Linked DNA regions of Metabacillus sp. KUDC1714. The protein of the gene in region 2 interacts with the protein of the main gene of each other region in a pairwise test. Links are inferred from orthologs where the notes say so. Each region holds a gene or a part of one and is shown on either strand. Other genes may lie near its edges. The genes, in order: mreB, tuf and HUW50_RS01730.

Evidence for each region.
Region 1: the proteins of tuf (region 2) and mreB interact in binary tests that used the Bacillus subtilis proteins (3 or more experiments, as listed by UniProt). The link is inferred for Metabacillus sp. KUDC1714 from one-to-one orthologs.
Region 3: the proteins of tuf (region 2) and HUW50_RS01730 interact in binary tests that used the Bacillus subtilis proteins (3 or more experiments, as listed by UniProt). The link is inferred for Metabacillus sp. KUDC1714 from one-to-one orthologs.

What each region holds. Positions count from the first base shown.
Region 1 is NZ_CP055263.1:1,625,899-1,631,797, forward strand. Bases 1,047-3,863 are described here. They hold mreB (rod shape-determining protein), read right to left. Parts: upstream 3,048-3,863; coding sequence 2,046-3,047; downstream 1,047-2,045. Other genes in these bases: HUW50_RS07830 (flagellar hook-basal body protein), read right to left, coding at 1,047-1,820; spoIIID (sporulation transcriptional regulator SpoIIID), read right to left, coding at 3,202-3,477. Also shown: HUW50_RS07820 (DNA-directed RNA polymerase subunit beta), read right to left, coding at 1-152; HUW50_RS07825 (flagellar hook-basal body protein), read right to left, coding at 165-995; more of HUW50_RS07830, read right to left, coding at 1,011-1,046; HUW50_RS07845 (sodium:solute symporter family protein), read right to left, coding at 4,114-5,766; HUW50_RS07850 (DUF4212 domain-containing protein), read right to left, coding at 5,861-5,899. UniProt on the Bacillus subtilis protein: Forms membrane-associated dynamic filaments that are essential for cell shape determination. Acts by regulating cell wall synthesis and cell elongation, and thus cell shape.
Region 2 is NZ_CP055263.1:2,097,923-2,103,966, reverse strand. Bases 3,020-5,981 are described here. They hold tuf (elongation factor Tu), read right to left. Parts: upstream 5,115-5,981; coding sequence 3,924-5,114; downstream 3,020-3,923. Other genes in these bases: fusA (elongation factor G), read right to left, coding at 5,228-5,981; rpsJ (30S ribosomal protein S10), read right to left, coding at 3,158-3,466; rplC (50S ribosomal protein L3), read right to left, coding at 3,020-3,116. In the rest of the region: rplV (50S ribosomal protein L22), read right to left, coding at 1-336; rpsS (30S ribosomal protein S19), read right to left, coding at 354-632; rplB (50S ribosomal protein L2), read right to left, coding at 690-1,520; rplW (50S ribosomal protein L23), read right to left, coding at 1,549-1,836; rplD (50S ribosomal protein L4), read right to left, coding at 1,836-2,459; more of rplC, read right to left, coding at 2,487-3,019; more of fusA, read right to left, coding at 5,982-6,044. UniProt on the Bacillus subtilis protein: GTP hydrolase that promotes the GTP-dependent binding of aminoacyl-tRNA to the A-site of ribosomes during protein biosynthesis.
Region 3 is NZ_CP055263.1:335,570-341,463, forward strand. Bases 1-2,812 are described here. They hold HUW50_RS01730 (rod shape-determining protein), read right to left. Parts: upstream 2,012-2,812; coding sequence 989-2,011; downstream 1-988. Other genes in these bases: mreC (rod shape-determining protein MreC), read right to left, coding at 1-888; radC (RadC family protein), read right to left, coding at 2,267-2,812. Also shown: more of radC, read right to left, coding at 2,813-2,956; HUW50_RS01740 (Maf family protein), read right to left, coding at 3,095-3,667; HUW50_RS01745 (SPOR domain-containing protein), read right to left, coding at 3,870-4,922; HUW50_RS01750 (hypothetical protein), read right to left, coding at 5,048-5,200; HUW50_RS01755 (prepilin peptidase), read right to left, coding at 5,626-5,894.

The DNA.
Region 1 (5,899 bases), 470 kb from region 2 along the record:
AGCAAAACCCTCACCCATATCGGTATTAATCTGATACGGATACGGATTCGATTTTTATCATTTTGTTCGTTTGTGTTTTGTTCCTTCTTGGCTTTTTTTGCTTTTTTTACTTCTTCTCGGCTAGCTACTTTTGCCACGTCTTTTGCAACCAATAGTCTAAACTCCTATCTTACACCATTTATTAATCCCAACATTTGGTCACCCATTGTGATGGATTTTGCATTCATCTGATAGGAACGTTGTGAGATCATTAAATCGGTCATTTCCTTTGATAAGTCTACATTTGACATTTCAAGTGCACCTTGCTGCATTGATACTTCGTTTCGAAGCTCTCCATCTAAAAAGGTAAGCACATCACCTAGTTGATTATTGCCTAAGTCCTTTAAGCTATAGCGATTATTCCCATTTTGAACAAGCATTTGTGGGCGTTCAAATTCTACAACACCTATACCGAAAATCTGTGGAAGTTCCTCATCATTTCTCGGAACCGCTGTAATTGTCCCATCCTTTGAAATCACGAGTTCCTTAAAATTATCTTCAAACATAATTGGGTTTTGATTTTCATCAAGTACTTGATTTCCTTCAGCTGTCGCTAGCATTAAACGATTCGTACCATCTGTTGTTGGTGATAGGTAAAGTGCACCATCTCTAGTATACTGAATTTCTCCATTAACTTCGATTTGAAAGAACTGATTTGGTACAGTTAGCGCTATATCTAATGCTCTCCCGGTTTGTTTCAGACTTCCTTGGGTAAAGACAAGACTGCTCCCGAGCTTTGCACCTGTTCCCTGACTAATCCCTAATTCGCCATTAGTGTTTGTTTCTTCTGTCTCTTTTGTTTGATTATCATATTGCTGACGAACGAGTTCAGAAAATGATGTTTCAGTTCGTTTATAGCTTTGGGTATCGATATTAGCTAAATTGTGGCCAATGGTATCAAGCTGCTTTTGTAGCTGGCCCATTGTATTAGTCGCTGTAATCATTGAGCGTAACATAATATGTTCCCCCTATTATCTTAAGCGGCCAATTTCGTTCACGGCCTTATCCATACTTTTATCATATGCTTGTAGTACCTTTTGATTTGCTTCAAATGAACGATAAGCTGTCATCATATCTGTATAGGTTCGTCCAACATCAACCGTAGAATTTTCTAAGTGATTTTGCTTTAAGCTATATGTTATTGCCCCATTGTTGATCGCTGTAGGTAATGCCTGTTCATCAACTGTTCGAAATAATCCATTGCCTTCTTTTACTAAGTTACGGACATCATCTTCAAAGCGTACATCAATTTGTGCTACGAACTCGTCATCAGCATCAAATATATCGCCATCAGCCGTTATTTGATAGTTGCTTGATTGAATCGATATCGGCTGACCAGTTGTTGATAAAACCTGGTTACCATCAGAAAGTAATGTTCCATTTTCATCAAGTGTGAAATGTCCATTTTTCGTGTAGCGCTCTTCACCTGCTTGATTTTCTACTGCAAAAAGCAGTGTACCTTTTACATTTGTATCTTGGTTAAATGGTACATTTTGTTCGATAAGGGCTAGATCACTCTTTAACCCAGTTTCACGTAGCTCACCTTGAATGTTTTGACTGTTGAGTTCTTGTAAATAAACCCCTGTATTTAATGTCCCGACTGTTGCTGGAACAGAATTATTGTCCATTCTTTTTAAAAGCATCTCTGGAAATGCACGAATTGAAGATTGATCTGCTTTGTAGCCAGGTGTGTTGGAGTTTGCCATATTATTAGAAAGCATCTCCGTACGCTTTTGTTGTGTGAGCATACCTGCAGTTGCCGTATATAAACCTCTTAACATGTTTAACATCCACCTCAGTTTTAAAATTCCGCACAATCTGAATTCTTTCGACAGAATTCCCTATAATTAATTATAAAGGAGAACGACTGTTTTCTCATTACATTTTTTTAGGAAATGTATGCTATATTTTTGGGGAAATTATGAAAAGATTTAGGATGAAGGAACCATTTTTCTTTTTTCTATAACAAAAGAGTCTGAAAATCAGACTCTTCATCGTAATATTTATTAAACTAGTTTTTTGCGCGGAAGACGATCCATATTATCTAGCATAATTCCTGTACCAATTGCAACACAATCCATTGGTGCTTCTGCAACTAGAACTGGTACCTTTAGCTCTTCAGCTAGTAGCTGGTCTAAACCATTTAATAGGGCTCCACCACCGGTTAAAATAACACCGCGATCAATGATGTCTGCAGAAAGCTCTGGTGGAGTACGCTCTAGGACGCTTTTAGCTGCTTGTACAATAACAGCAACTGATTCGCGAAGTGCTTCATGAACTTCTTTGGAATTCACTGTAATTGTTCGAGGTAGACCTGTTACCATATCACGGCCACGTATGCTTATTTCTTCATTACGTCCGCCTGGGAATACTGTTGCAACATTTACTTTAATGTCTTCAGCCGTACGTTCACCAATTAATAGCTTGTACTCACGTTTAATGTAATTTAAAATTTCGAGGTCAAACTTGTCCCCTGCCATTTTAATTGAAGAGGCGGTGACAATATCGCCCATTGATAAAACAGCGACATCTGTAGTTCCACCGCCAATATCAACTACCATATTTCCATATGGTTGGAAGATGTCCATACCAGCACCAATTGCTGCTACTTTTGGTTCTTCCTCAAGATAAACATTTTTTCCACCGCTCTTTTCAGCTGCTTCTCTAATTGCCTTTTGTTCAACTGATGTAATATTCGTTGGGCAACAAATCAGCATGCGCGGTTTTGAAAGTAATCCTTTTACATTTAGCTTATTAATAAAGTGTTTTAACATCGCTTCTGTTACTTCAAAATCTGCAATTACACCATCTTTTAAAGGACGAATTGCAACAATATTCCCAGGAGTACGTCCTACCATACGTCTCGCTTCTTCACCAACAGCAAGAACCTTCCCTGAATTCTTGTCTAACGCAACAACCGATGGCTCATTTAGCACAATGCCTTTACCTTTAACATGTATCAATACATTTGCTGTACCAAGATCTATACCAATATCCCTCGCAAACATTCTATCTATATCCTCCTTGCAAATCTGCATTCCTCTAATTACTAACCTAATTAAGTATTGTATCATAAAATCATAAAAATAGTATGATTTTGTAAAATAAATTAACTAGTTTATGTAGGAATTTGTCGATTTATAGAGAATTAGATAGAAATTTTTATTTTACTGGTTGTTCTTCTAAAATCTCGTCCTTTTTGTACTTAAGCTTAGTTGCTTCACCACCTCGAAGATGTCTTATTGATTTATGGTAATCAAGAATTTCCTTTACCTCATTCGCAAGATCAGGATTTATTTCAGGTAGCCTTTCCGTTAAATCTTTATGGACGGTACTTTTGGAAACTCCAAATTCCTTCGCAATCACGCGAACTGTTTTCTTTGTCTCCACGATATACTTCCCAATCTTGATTGTGCGTTCTTTGATGTAATCGTGCACACCACTCGACCTCCCTAATATGGATGTGAGAAGTGTGAAATGAGACTCGCATACCAAGACACTGTGGCTGACTTTCTCTTAGATGAATGTATGATGCCTCTTTTACTGCGATTAGAATGTACACTCACGATCCCTCACCTCAAACACTCTCTTTGATAGGTTTGTAACATTTTATTAGCTTGGGTCAGAGATTATGCAAGAAAAGTCAAGAGGGACAAGGGTTTATTTGATTTTTTTTGAATTTCATTACATTTTGGTGTGATTTTATTGGTTTTTGGAGGGTAAATAAATAGGAATTATTTTTTGCGGGATAGTTTTTGAATTTTTATTTAACTCCTTACGTTGGATTATTTCCCGAGAAATTTGTCGATGGATGGTGGGGCTTCTGAGGCTAACTTTATCAATATTTTTTAATTATAATACATGACATGCTATTTACTCCTCATGGTATGTAGTTTGTTTTTATATTCATAATACAAATACCATATTCGTCCAGTGAAACAAACCAATATAACAATTTGTAAAGAAAAATGAATCTATTGAATTAGTAGAGTTCACGGCCATCTTACCCATTTCTATTCCAAACAAAAACAAACCACAAAGCATTAAAACAACTTTGTGGTTTGTTTATCATTGCTATTTATCCATCCACACTTCTCCATCCTTATACGTCATTTGCTCAGGATAACGTAAATTCAGAACTTCTTCCTGTGTTTCAATTGAAGGAGCTTTTGTAGCAAGTGAGACGATAATATTGGTTAAGATTGCTGCTGTTGCACCAAACACACCTGCACCTGTGTCAATAATGCCGGCGATCGTGAAACCGCCGTATTTTGAGGCAAAGATGTAAATGAGTGTTACCGCTAAACCGACTAGCATTCCAGAGATGACGCCTTGAGTGTTTGATCGCTTCCACCATACTCCAATGAGAAGAGCTGGGAAGAACGTGCCAGATGCTAAGGCAAAGGCCCATGCAACGATCTGTGTAATTGCACCTGGTGGGTTTAGAGCGATTAATCCCGCGAACAAGGTTGCTATAACAATCGACCAACGAGCGACAGCTAAACGATTTTTTTCGCTTGCATTTGGCTTCAATACACGATAGTAAATGTCATGGGCAAAGGAAGACGAAATGGCAATCATTAAGCCACCTGCTGTTGATAGGGCTGCAGCCATTGCTCCTGCAGCAACTAAGCCAATTACGAACATACCGAGGTTTGCAATCTCAGGTGTTGCCATAACGACAATATCATTTGAGATGATCAGCTCACTCCATTGGAGGATACCATCGCCATTTCCATCAGCAATTTGTAGTTTGCCTGTATTTACCCAAGATTCGGTCCATGCGGGTAATTCGGAAAGCTTTTTACCCGCTACATTTGTCATTAAAATAAAGCGAGAAAACGCAGCATAGGCAGGTGCTGATAAATATAATAGTCCGATGAAGAGAAGTGCCCATGCACCAGACCATCTTGCAGCTTTCATCGTTGAAACGGTATAAAAACGGACAATAACATGAGGGAGTCCTGCTGTTCCTGCCATTAATGTAAACATTAGCGCTAGGAACTGCCACTTCGTACCATTTGTAAAGGGAGCAAAATATTCTGAGATACCTAGCTGTCGATCTAGTTCACCCATTTCTTCTACAATTTTACCGTAGGATAGCCAAGGGGCTGGGTTGCTCGTAATTTGAAGTGACATAAAAATAACAGGAATTAGATATGCAATGATTAAAATTAAGTACTGAGCAACCTGTGTCCAGGTAATCCCCTTCATTCCACCGAAGGCCGCGTAAAATGCGATTAAAACAACGCCAATCATCGTGCCAATTTTTGCATCAATTTCAAAAAGACGCCCGATAACAACTCCTGATCCAGATAATTGCCCAATTGAATAGGTGAAACTAATGATAATTGTACAAATCGCTGCAATGACACGTGCTGCATGGCTATTATAGCGATCCCCAATAAATTCAGGTACAGTGTAGCGACCATATTTCCTTAGCTGAGGCGCTAATAGAAAGGTAAGGAGTAAATATCCACCAGTCCAGCCCATAATATAAGCAAGTCCATCAAACCCTAGCAACATAATCGTTCCAGCCATACCGATAAAGGATGCTGCACTCATCCAGTCAGCACCAATCGCCATTCCATTAAAAATAGGTGGCACACCACGCCCTGCTACATAAAAATCTGAAGTTTCTTTAGCAGTATTATAAATTGCAATACCAATATATAAAGCAAATGTTAACAGAATGATAGTTAAAGAAACGATAAATTGTGTGTCCAATCAAGATCCCCCTTATTGTCACAAGTATTCTTTGACTCATCAGTAAGTAATTATATCAACCCATTGTTGCTCTATATAAACCCCTTGTCCATCTTTAATGATCTAACGTTTTACCAGCACTTAACTGCTCATT
Region 2 (6,044 bases):
CTTCTTTTCTGATAAGATGATTGTGATGTGACTTGTACGTTTATTAATTGCACTCGCACGACCCATAGCACGTGGACGGAAACGTTTAAGAGTTGGACCTTCGTTTGCAAAAGCTTCAGTTACAACTAAGCTATTGATGTCCATTTCATAGTTATGCTCAGCGTTTGCCACTGCTGATTTTAATACTTTTTCTATGATTGGAGAAGCAGCCTTTGGCGTATGATTCAAAATCGCTACTGCTTCGCCTACTTGCTTACCTCGAATAAGATCCAGAACTAAACGAGCTTTACGAGGAGCAATACGAACTGTTCTTGCGACAGCTTTAGATTGTTGCATTTAAATGCCTCCTCTCATTAACGTCTTGTTTTTTTGTCATCACTTGCATGACCTTTGTACGTACGTGTAGGTGCAAACTCACCAAGTTTGTGTCCTACCATGTCCTCAGTTACATAAACAGGAACATGTTTACGTCCATCATAAACAGCAATAGTGTGACCAATGAATTGTGGGAAAATTGTAGAACGACGAGACCAAGTTTTAATAACTTGCTTCTTTTCAGTTTCATTTAACGCTTCAACTTTGCTTATTAAATGATCATCAACGAATGGTCCTTTTTTTAAGCTACGGCCCATGATTGTACCTCCCTTCGCGATCGTGCTACGGTTCGACTGAACCGTAGTTCAATCACGTTATTTTTTACGACGACGCACGATAAACTTATCTGATTTATTTTTCTTCTTACGAGTTTTAGCACCAAGAGTTGGTTTACCCCAAGGAGACATTGGTGATTTACGTCCGATTGGAGCGCGTCCTTCACCACCACCGTGTGGATGGTCATTAGGGTTCATTACAGATCCACGAACAGTTGGGCGTTTGCCTAACCAACGAGAACGACCTGCTTTACCAATGTTGATAAGTTCATGTTGTTCATTACCAACTTGACCTACAGTTGCACGACAAGTTGCAAGAATCATACGAACTTCACCAGAGTTTAAACGTACAAGTACGTATTTACCTTCTTTACCCAATACTTGAGCAGAAGTTCCTGCGGAACGAACTAATTGTCCGCCTTTACCAGGTTTTAATTCAATGTTGTGTACCACAGTACCAACAGGAATATTTTGTAATGGTAATGCATTCCCTACTTTAATGTCTGCTTCAGGACCAGACATAATTTCTAAACCTACTTTAAGGTTTTTAGGTGCAAGGATATATCTTTTTTCACCATCAACGTAGTTGATTAGTGCGATGTTTGCAGAACGATTTGGATCGTATTCGATTGTAGCAACGCGTCCTGGTATACCATCTTTGTCGCGTTTAAAATCGATCACACGATATTGGCGTTTGTGTCCGCCGCCTTGGTGACGAACTGTTAATTTACCTTGGTTATTACGTCCACCTTTTCTATGAAGTGGCGCAAGTAATGACTTTTCAGGTTGGTCTGTAGTGATTTCAGCGAAATCAGATACTGTCATACCACGTCGACCATTTGAGGTTGGTTTATATTTTTTAATCGCCATATCGATATCCCTCCTTTTCTATTAAAATTTATACTTCAAATAATTCGATTTCATTGCTGTCTGCAGCAAGCTTAATGATTGCTTTACGACGACGATTTGTTAAGCCGCTATAACGACCAACGCGTTTGAATTTACCTTTATAGTTCATGATGTTTACTTTTTCAACTTTAACACCAAAGATTGACTCGATCGCATCTTTAACTTCAGTTTTATTAGCCTTAACATCAACTTCAAACGTATATTTTTTCTCAGCCATAAGATCTGATGAACGTTCAGTGATTACGGGGCGCTTAATAATATCACGAGGATCTTTCATTATGCAAGCACCTCCTCTACTTTTTGCACCGCAGCTTTCGTCATAATAAGCTTATCATGGTTAAGTACATCAAGTACGTTTACTCCATTAGCTGTAACTACTGTTACATTAGGAATATTACGTGATGATAATGCAACATTTTCATTGTTGTCAGCTGTCACGATTAACGCTTTTCTCTCAACAGAAAGACCTTTAAGTACTGCAGCCATTTCTTTTGTTTTTGGAGCGTTTAAAGTTAAGTCCTCTAATACAACAATGCTGTTATCAACTACTTTTGATGATAAAGCTGATTTGATCGCTAAACGGCGAACTTTTTTAGGTAATTTATATGAATATGAACGTGGAGTTGGTCCAAATACGACACCACCACCGCGCCATTGTGGCGAACGGATAGATCCTTGACGAGCACGACCAGTACCCTTTTGACGCCAAGGTTTACGACCTCCGCCTGCTACTTCAGAACGATTTTTTACTTTGTGAGTTCCTTGACGTAAGGAAGCTCTTTGCATAATAACCGCTTCAAATAATACGTGCTGATTAGGTTCGATACCAAATACAGAATCATTAAGTTCGATTTCTCCAACGTTTGATCCAGATTGGTTTAATAATGCTACTTTCGGCATTATCCAATTCCTCCTTTCCTAAAGAAATTATTTAGATTTCACTGCGCCTTTTACAGTAATAAGTGCTTTTTTAGGTCCTGGAACGTTACCTTTAATAAGTAATAGATTACGTTCAGCATCTACTTTTACAATCTCTAAGTTTTGAACAGTAACACGTTCTCCACCCATACGACCTGGTAAAAGTTTGTTTTTAAATACACGGTTTGGAGCTACAGGTCCCATTGAACCTGGGCGACGATGATAACGAGAACCGTGAGACATAGGTCCACGAGATTGTCCGTGGCGTTTAATAGAGCCTTGGAAACCTTTCCCTTTAGAAATTCCTGTTACATCTACTGTTTCACCAGCAGCGAAAATATCAACCTTGACTTCTTGACCAACTTCGTATGCATCTAAGCTAGCTTCACGAAGTTCTTTAACGAAGCGCTTAGGTGCAGTATTAGCTTTACTAACGTGTCCTTTTTCAGGTTTGTTAGCTAACTTTTCGCGTTTATCTTCAAATCCTAACTGAACAGCTGTATAACCATCAGTTTCAGCAGATTTCTTTTGTAGAACAACGTTTGGAGTAGCTTCAATTACTGTTACAGGAATTAAATCACCGTTTTCTGCAAATACTTGCGTCATACCAATTTTTCTTCCTAAGATTCCTTTGGTCATGAGTCACACCTCCTATAAAATTTCATTATTTATTTTAATTATTAAAGTTTGATTTCAATGTCAACACCAGATGGTAAATCTAAACGCATTAATGCATCAACAGTTTGTGGTGTTGGGTTGATGATATCAATTAAACGCTTATGCGTACGCATTTCGAATTGCTCACGAGAGTCCTTATATTTATGAACCGCACGTAGGATTGTGTATACTGATCTTTCTGTTGGTAACGGAATTGGACCAGATACATTTGCACCAGAACGTTTTGCAGTTTCTACAATTTTCTCAGCAGATTGATCAAGAATTCTATGATCATAAGCTTTCAAACGAATACGAATCTTTTGTTTTGCCATTATTTTCCCTCCTTTTCGCCTATTTTTAAAATAGACATTTTCTCAGCAAGAATTTTCCCTACGCACGCCATGGCAAAGCGGCCGTGTGTATCGGCAACCTCCTGCTTCATCGCAGTCAAAGACCAACATTGTCTATTATACATAAAAGTCGTGATAGATGCAAGAAAAAAAATAAATTAAACTTATAATCTTCTTGCGCACTTTTCCTATTATACATAGATTGTATACTAATATCAAGAAAAGCTATGATGGTTTTATTTTCTAACTAATTGTAGTGCAAAATCTTATTAAAATAGTTATTAATTTTTGTAGTAACATTTTTTTAACTTCAATACTTTCCTGTTGATCAAAAGTAATTGTTTAATAAAATTTTTTAAGTTTAATAACTACTGAAAAAAACATACAAAAAGGCGAGCAATAAATGCTCGCCTTTTTTATTTCTTCTATAGAAGAAAGATTATTCTTGGATAGTAGCAACTACGCCAGCGCCTACTGTACGTCCACCTTCACGGATTGAGAATTTAGTACCTTCTTCAATCGCGATTGGAGCGATAAGTTCAACTGACATTTCTACGTTATCTCCAGGCATAACCATTTCAATGCCTTCTGGAAGTTGGCAGATACCAGTTACATCAGTTGTACGGAAGTAGAACTGAGGACGGTAGTTAGTGAAGAATGGAGTGTGACGTCCACCCTCTTCTTTTGATAAAACGTATACTTCTGCTTTGAACTTTGTGTGTGGAGTGATTGTGCCTGGTTTAGCAAGAACTTGTCCACGTTGGATATCATCACGAGAAACCCCACGAAGAAGTGCACCGATGTTATCGCCAGCTTCTGCAAAATCAAGAAGTTTACGGAACATTTCAACACCTGTTACAGTTGTTGATTTTGGCTCTTCTGTAAAACCGATGATGTCAATAACTTCACCAACTTTAACTTGTCCACGCTCAACACGACCTGTAGCAACTGTTCCACGACCTGTGATTGAGAATACATCCTCAACTGGCATCATGAATGGTTTGTCAGTGTCACGTTCTGGAGTTGGGATATACTCATCAACTGCATTCATTAACTCAACGATTTTTTCTTCCCAATCAGCTTCACCCTCAAGAGCTTTAAGAGCAGAACCTTTGATTACTGGTACATCGTCACCAGGGAAATCGTACTCAGAAAGTAAGTCACGTACTTCCATTTCAACTAGTTCTAATAATTCTTCGTCATCAACCATGTCACATTTGTTTAAGAATACAACAAGGTAAGGAACACCTACTTGACGAGATAAAAGGATGTGCTCACGAGTTTGTGGCATTGGACCATCAGCAGCAGATACTACTAAGATTCCGCCATCCATTTGAGCAGCACCAGTGATCATGTTTTTAACATAGTCAGCATGTCCTGGGCAGTCTACGTGTGCATAGTGACGAGTTTCAGTTTCATACTCAACGTGTGCAGTTGAGATAGTGATTCCACGCTCGCGCTCTTCAGGAGCAGCATCGATCATATCATATGCCATAGCAGCACCTTTACCACTGCGTTTTGCAAGTACAGTAGTGATTGCAGCTGTTAATGTAGTTTTACCATGGTCAACGTGTCCGATTGTACCAATATTAGCATGCGTTTTGGATCGGTCGAATTTTTCTTTAGCCATTCTAAAAATCCTCCTTAGAGTTTAATTATTTTAGGATATATGTAACAGAAAGTGATCACATCACTCTCTGTTCTCACATAAGTAGTTATACTTCATCAAAGGAGTAAAATCAATTACTCACCTTTATTTTTTTTAATTATTTCTTCTGAAACTGATTTTGGAACCTCTTCATAGTGATCAAAGTGCATTGTAAATACTCCGCGACCTTGTGTACTAGAACGTAATGCAGTAGCATATCCAAACATTTCAGAAAGTGGAATCATTGCACGTACAACTTGTGCATTACCACGAGCTTCCATACCTTCAACACGTCCACGACGAGCTGTGACTTGACCCATGATATCACCCATGTATTCCTCTGGTACTACTACTTCAACCCTCATAACAGGTTCAAGGATAACTGGGCTACATTTAGAAACAGCATTTTTAAGTGCTAAAGAAGCTGCAATCTTAAATGCCATTTCACTTGAGTCAACATCATGGTATGAACCATCAACTAATGCAGCTTTTACATCAACTAATGGATATCCAGCAAGTACACCGTTTTGCATTGCATCTTCAAGACCAGCTTGAACTGCAGGTACATATTCACGAGGTACTACACCACCAACGATTTTGTTCTCAAACTCAAAACCATTACCTTCTTCGTTAGGTTCAAATTCGATCCATACGTGTCCAAATTGTCCACGACCACCCGATTGACGTGCAAATTTACCTTCTACTTTTGCACCTGCACGGAATGTTTCACGATATGCAACCTGAGGAGCACCAACATTAGCTTCAACTTTGAATTCACGTTTCATACGATCAACAAGAATATCTAAGTGAAGTTCACCCATACCAGCAATAATTGTTTGACCAGTTTCTTGATCAGTATGAGCTCTGAATGTTGGATCTTCTTCTTGAAGCTTTTGTAAAGCAGTTGTCATT
Region 3 (5,894 bases), 1.8 Mb from region 2 along the record:
TGATTCAGCAACACGTTCAGCTACCCATACACGATCTATATCATAAAAATTAGCTGATGGCTTCACATATGCCATTTGTTCTAACCCATATGAATCTGGCTCAATCTCGATAATTTCACCGATAAGGATTCCTTCTGGGAAAACTTCACCTTTACCCGATGTAATGACTTTTTGTCCTTCAACAAGCTTAACATCAGATTTAATCCGACGAAGTAAAAGTGCACCTTTATCCTCGTCATAACCTTCTATTAATCCCATTACCTTTTCACCTGTTGGCGCGTTCTCTTTATCACTATTCTCACTTTCATCTTTCACTTCTACCGGTTGAACCTCAGATGAAATTCTATTTTTAAGGTCTGTTGCACTCAACAGTTGAACGGTAGAAGTAAATTGTGAAGTGGATTTTACCTTTCCAACAAGACCCTGTGCCGTTACAACAGCCATATTAGGCTCTATTCCATCCTGTGCACCTTTATCAATTGATATGTAATCATACCATCTATCAGGATTACGACCAACAACAGTAGAAAAGATCGGATTGTACTCTCTTAAGTTAGCAACATTACCTAATTCGGCTAATAATTTTTCATTTTCAACTTTATACTCTTGAAGATCTGCTTCTAGTTGCATATATTCGTCAAGTCTGCTTTTTAGCAACTCATTTTCTTCATATGTATTTTTTAAGTCACTTACGTTTTCAAAAAAGCCAGAAATATATAAAGCTGGCTTATGAAATATCGATTGAAAAACACCTACTGAATCCTGTAAAAATTGCTCAGGCCAAGTCAACTTCCGATCTTCCTTTAAGGAAAAACCAATCAATGCCACTAAAAAAATAATACTAACTAGCAACAAGATAAGGCGTTTATTTAGGAAAAACTGTGGCATGATGAACACCCTCTTAACTCAAATTTCCACTTCAACATATAGCCTTTGCTTACATTAATAAGATTTAAAAGACTTCAATAAGCAAAGGCTAAAACATAAATTATCTACTATCTCTTGCTTTATTTTTAAATAAGTGTATATGCTCGAGTGCTTTACCTGTTCCGATTGCAACACAGTCTAAAGGATCTTCCGCAATTAACACTGGCATATTCGTTTCTTCTCCAATAACTTTATCAAGATTACGAAGCAATGCACCACCACCGGTTAAAACAATACCACGATCCATGATATCTGCCGCAAGCTCTGGAGGCGTTTTTTCTAACGTGTTTTTAACAGTATCAACAATCGTGTATACCGTATCTTTTAACGCCTCAGCAATTTCAGCTGCTGTAATCTCAATTGTTTTAGGTAAACCTGTTAAAAGGTCTCGACCTCTAATATCCATATTATCTACACCATCAGGAGAACCAGCTGAACCGATTTCCATTTTTATTGCTTCAGATGTACGATCACCGATCATTAAGTTATATGTTTTTCTAATGTATGTAATAATAGCCTCGTCCATTTCATCACCAGCTACGCGAATTGATTGGCTTGTAACAATACCTCCAAGAGAGATAATTGCCACCTCTGTCGTACCGCCACCAATATCAACTACCATACTTCCTGTTGGTTCCCAAACAGGTAAATTCGCACCAATCGCAGCTGCAAATGGTTCTTCAATCGTATAAGCATCTCTTGCCCCAGCCTGTCTAGTAGCATCAATAACAGCTCTTTCTTCAACTGCTGTAATCCCAGATGGGACACAAACCATAACATAAGGCTTATTTGAGAAAATACCTTTTGTTTTAGTTGCTTGTTTAATGTAGTATTTCATCATTGTCGCTGTTGTTTCATAATCAGCAATAACTCCATCTTTCATTGGACGTAGTGCAACAATATTTCCCGGCGTACGACCAATCATGTTTTTTGCATCATTACCGACAGCAACTATTTGTTTTGTATCTGTTTGTAAGGCAACAACAGAGGGTTCTCTAACAACAACTCCTCTTCCTTTAACAAATACAAGTGTGTTTGCGGTCCCTAAATCTATTCCAAGGTCTCTTGTACCAATACCGAACATAGGGTGTATCTTCCTTTCTGAAACGAAATATATACTTTTTTAATTATTTTAGGAAAATTGACAGAATACAACTTTCTTCATTTTGAGGGTTAGACTACCTTCAGTAAATGAACTGAACTGTTCTAAGGTTTACATCAATGAGGTTAGTTTTTAAGAAACTGCTTCATCATCTTTCCCGAGTTTAATACTGAGCTTTTTTAATCCGAAAAAAACTCATAAACCTTATTATATCGTAATTACACAAAAAAAAAAGTATTAGACGTAGCCTTTTTCTTTTAGACTCACATATTTTTGTTCACCAATTATAAGATGGTCCAAAAGTTCTATACCTAAAACCTTTCCACATTCTGTTAGCCGCTTAGTTACTTCAATATCCTCTCTACTTGGAGATGGGTCTCCGGAAGGATGGTTATGAATACAGATTATTGAGGCTGCAGAGCGTTTAAATGCTTCTTTAAAAACCTCGCGTGGATGGACGATCGATGCATTTAAACTGCCTATAAACACTGTTTGTTTATGGATAACCTGATTTTTCGTGTTTAAATACAAGCAGACAAAATGCTCCTGACTTAAAAACCGCATTTCCTCCATCACATAATTAGCACCATCCTGTGGGGAACGAATTACATATCGATCATCATAAGTAAGTCGATTAATTCTTCTCCCAAGTTCGAGAGCTGCTAATATTTGTACCGCCTTTGCATTACCGATACCTGATATCGCGGTAATCTCTTCTACAGATGCATCCTTTAACATTCTTATACCTTCAAAATGTTTAAGGAGATTTTGTGACAACTCCAAAACAGATTCTTTTTTTGTACCTGTTCGAAGTAGAATCGCAAAAAGTTCTTGATTTGATAACTTATCAGGTCCTTCATTTAATAAGCGTTCTCTAGGACGCTCGTCTTCAGGGAAATCTCGAATTTTAAAGGTTGATGTTGACATTTAGCCTCCTTCGTTTCCCTTTCTGCTCGTAAAGAAATGTGTATTTATATAATGAACCTACGTAGCTGTTTTATTCTACTAAAACTGATTTGCCTGATTTGTCATTGGGTTACACTTTATTAATGATTTTCTGTTTTACTACGAGTGTTTAAATCCCATATTTAACAGTTCTCTGTGTGTACGCGCTATAGGTAAACCGACAACAGAATAGTAATCACCAATAATTCCTTCAACTAACAATGCCCCATAGCCTTGAATTCCATATGCTCCCGCTTTATCCATTGGCTCACCTGTTGATACATAATCCACAATTTCCTTATCTGAAAGTGAAAAAAACGTAACACTTGTTTTCTCAAAAAAGGAGTGAACTTGTTCACCTTTTATAATGGCTACCCCAGTAAAAACGTCATGTGTATTCCCTGAAAGCATTTGAAGCATTTCAATTGCCTCGCTTTTATTAGTTGGTTTTCCTAGCATTCGACCTCCATATACAACAAGAGTATCTGAACCAATGACAAAAGAGGTTTGATTTGTTTTTGCGACACTTAATGCTTTTTGCTGTGCTAATGATTGAACCATTTCTGCAGGATGAAGCTTTTCGTCTACTATTTCCTCAACTTCACTTACGATCACCTCAAAAGGGATTTGAAGTAGTTCAAGAAGTTCTTTTCTGCGGGGAGAAGCTGAAGCTAAAATGAGGTTTGAATTCATGATGTTTTTCATCCTTTCGTTTCAGATTAGAAGATACATGTCTATCCTACCAAACGAAATGCAATTGGACAATTTTCTAAAATTGATTTTTAAATTCAGTTGCTTGAGTGGTTTAATTCCTGATTAAAAAAAATGATAATAAGCTTCTCATCTCATATTCTACAGTAATGTATATGAGATAAGCCTATTATCATTCTCTTAATTAGCTCGTTATTTGGTTGGTTACTTCTAATATATGTTGTTGTGCGTCCCATCCCTGATTATTTTTAATATTATCAGCTGCTTGTAGAAGTTTTTCCACTAATGATTTTTCTGTTTCATCTGTTGCTTTAATCCCGTTAATCGTTGACTCTATTTTACTAACAGCTTCTTGATTTACACTTTCACCGTTAGTTGTTGCAGATGCCAGTGAAGACAACTCCTGGATCGCAGGAGCCCATTGATCAGCTGCACTAATTGTAGAAATTGTGAGAGAAAGTTGTTTCCCACCCCAGAACTCAATATCAGCAAAGTTTTGCTGCTTATATACCTCACTTAGTGCACTTGTTTCAGCTTTTTCCTTTCCCACTCCAGCAAACACTGTATAAGAACCATCAGTTTCCATCACAATCGATGCAAATCCTTTTTCCTTTATATTGGCTGCAACAGTTTCAGCTGATACTTTGGTCGAAAAAATACCACCTTGAACAGCATATAATTGAAGAGTTGCAGAAGTAGTAGCAGCTCCCGCTTCCTCACCTGCATTTTCTTCGGCATCACCTTTAGCTTGATCAGAAGTATCCCCGGTAGCCGGTTCTTCATTTGCACTTTCACTTGGTGTACCCGCAGTTGGCATATCTTCATTTGATAAAAAATTTAAGGCGATAAAACCAAACATTACGCCTAAACCAATGGCTAATAAAAAAATTGTCATAAACTTTTTTAATGGAAAAGCTACAATATTCTTATTGCGATTTTTCTTGTTCGAATATTGATAAGGGGTGACAGTTTGATTGGAAAATAGTTTTGTTTTCTTTGAAGATGTCACAACCTTTGGGTCATCTTTAAAAACTGAATCATCCTCATCAGGTAAAAGCCAAGGAAATTCATCCTCTTCATCCACCGTTTGCTTTGCTGAAGCAATCTCTTGTTCAGCATCGAGCTTATCCTCCCAGCTTGAAAACGGTATGACCTCAGCCGTTTCTTCAGCTTGTGACATCGGGCGATCCTTGCCATTTATTTTTATTTTGATTGTATCTGACGTCTGCTTGTCCATATGCCTACCACCCTTCTTTTGCAAAACACATGCGATCATTTTGCTTATCATGTTAACAGAAGGGTAAAAAAAAAGAACAAGACATTTGTCGTCTCATCCTTAAAAACCTTCGTCAAATAATATGATTATTCGTCATTACCATCTTTTATATAAGGTGATAAAGGGTTATGTTTCTTGCTTGACGGTGGTGCCTTATTCGAAGGTGATTCTGCTTCCAAATCAGTCAATGTCGGTATATAAAATGCAGTAAGCTGTACTTTAAATTCAAGTGGATTCATCACTTGATCACTTTGAGTGACTTCAGGTGGTCCTTGAAAGGAAATCTGATTGACCTTTGTTATTCTTGTTTGTTGTTCGATCGTTTCGACAAATTTCTTCAGATCATAAAAATTATCCGAACGTACTATGACTATGATTGTAAGCTATTCTCCCCTTCTTTTGTACTGGTATTTCTCCGACTTCTTCCTGTGTCCCCTGTTCAACAACTGCTTCAAGTGCATCTTTTATAATACCTTTGCTTGCCTCTGCTTAGGTTTCAATGAGACTACCACCCTCAGTAAATTCGATTGATAGAATTGTACTATCATTTGCTCAAAATGACTGGGTAACCTTGTTTTATTTAACATATCGAATAGCATAATTCTTTATGATTATGTTTCCAATTTTACGATTAAACGATAAAACCATTTTAAAACCCCAATCACTAAAAGCCAATTAATGAAAAATACCACCAAATAATTGAATCTCCGAAAAAATAAGCAAGTAATGTACCAGCAATAATCGAAGGTCCAAACGGAACAGGTTCTCTTTTTTTATACTTACCTAACAAGATACGACGTATTCCATCAATCGTCCCGATAAGCGTAGACAAGAAAAAGGCAAGTAAAACAAGCTTTAATCCTAATGCAATCCCTAATAAGCCAAAAAGCTTAATATCCCCGCCACCCATGCCACCTTTACTCACATAGGCAA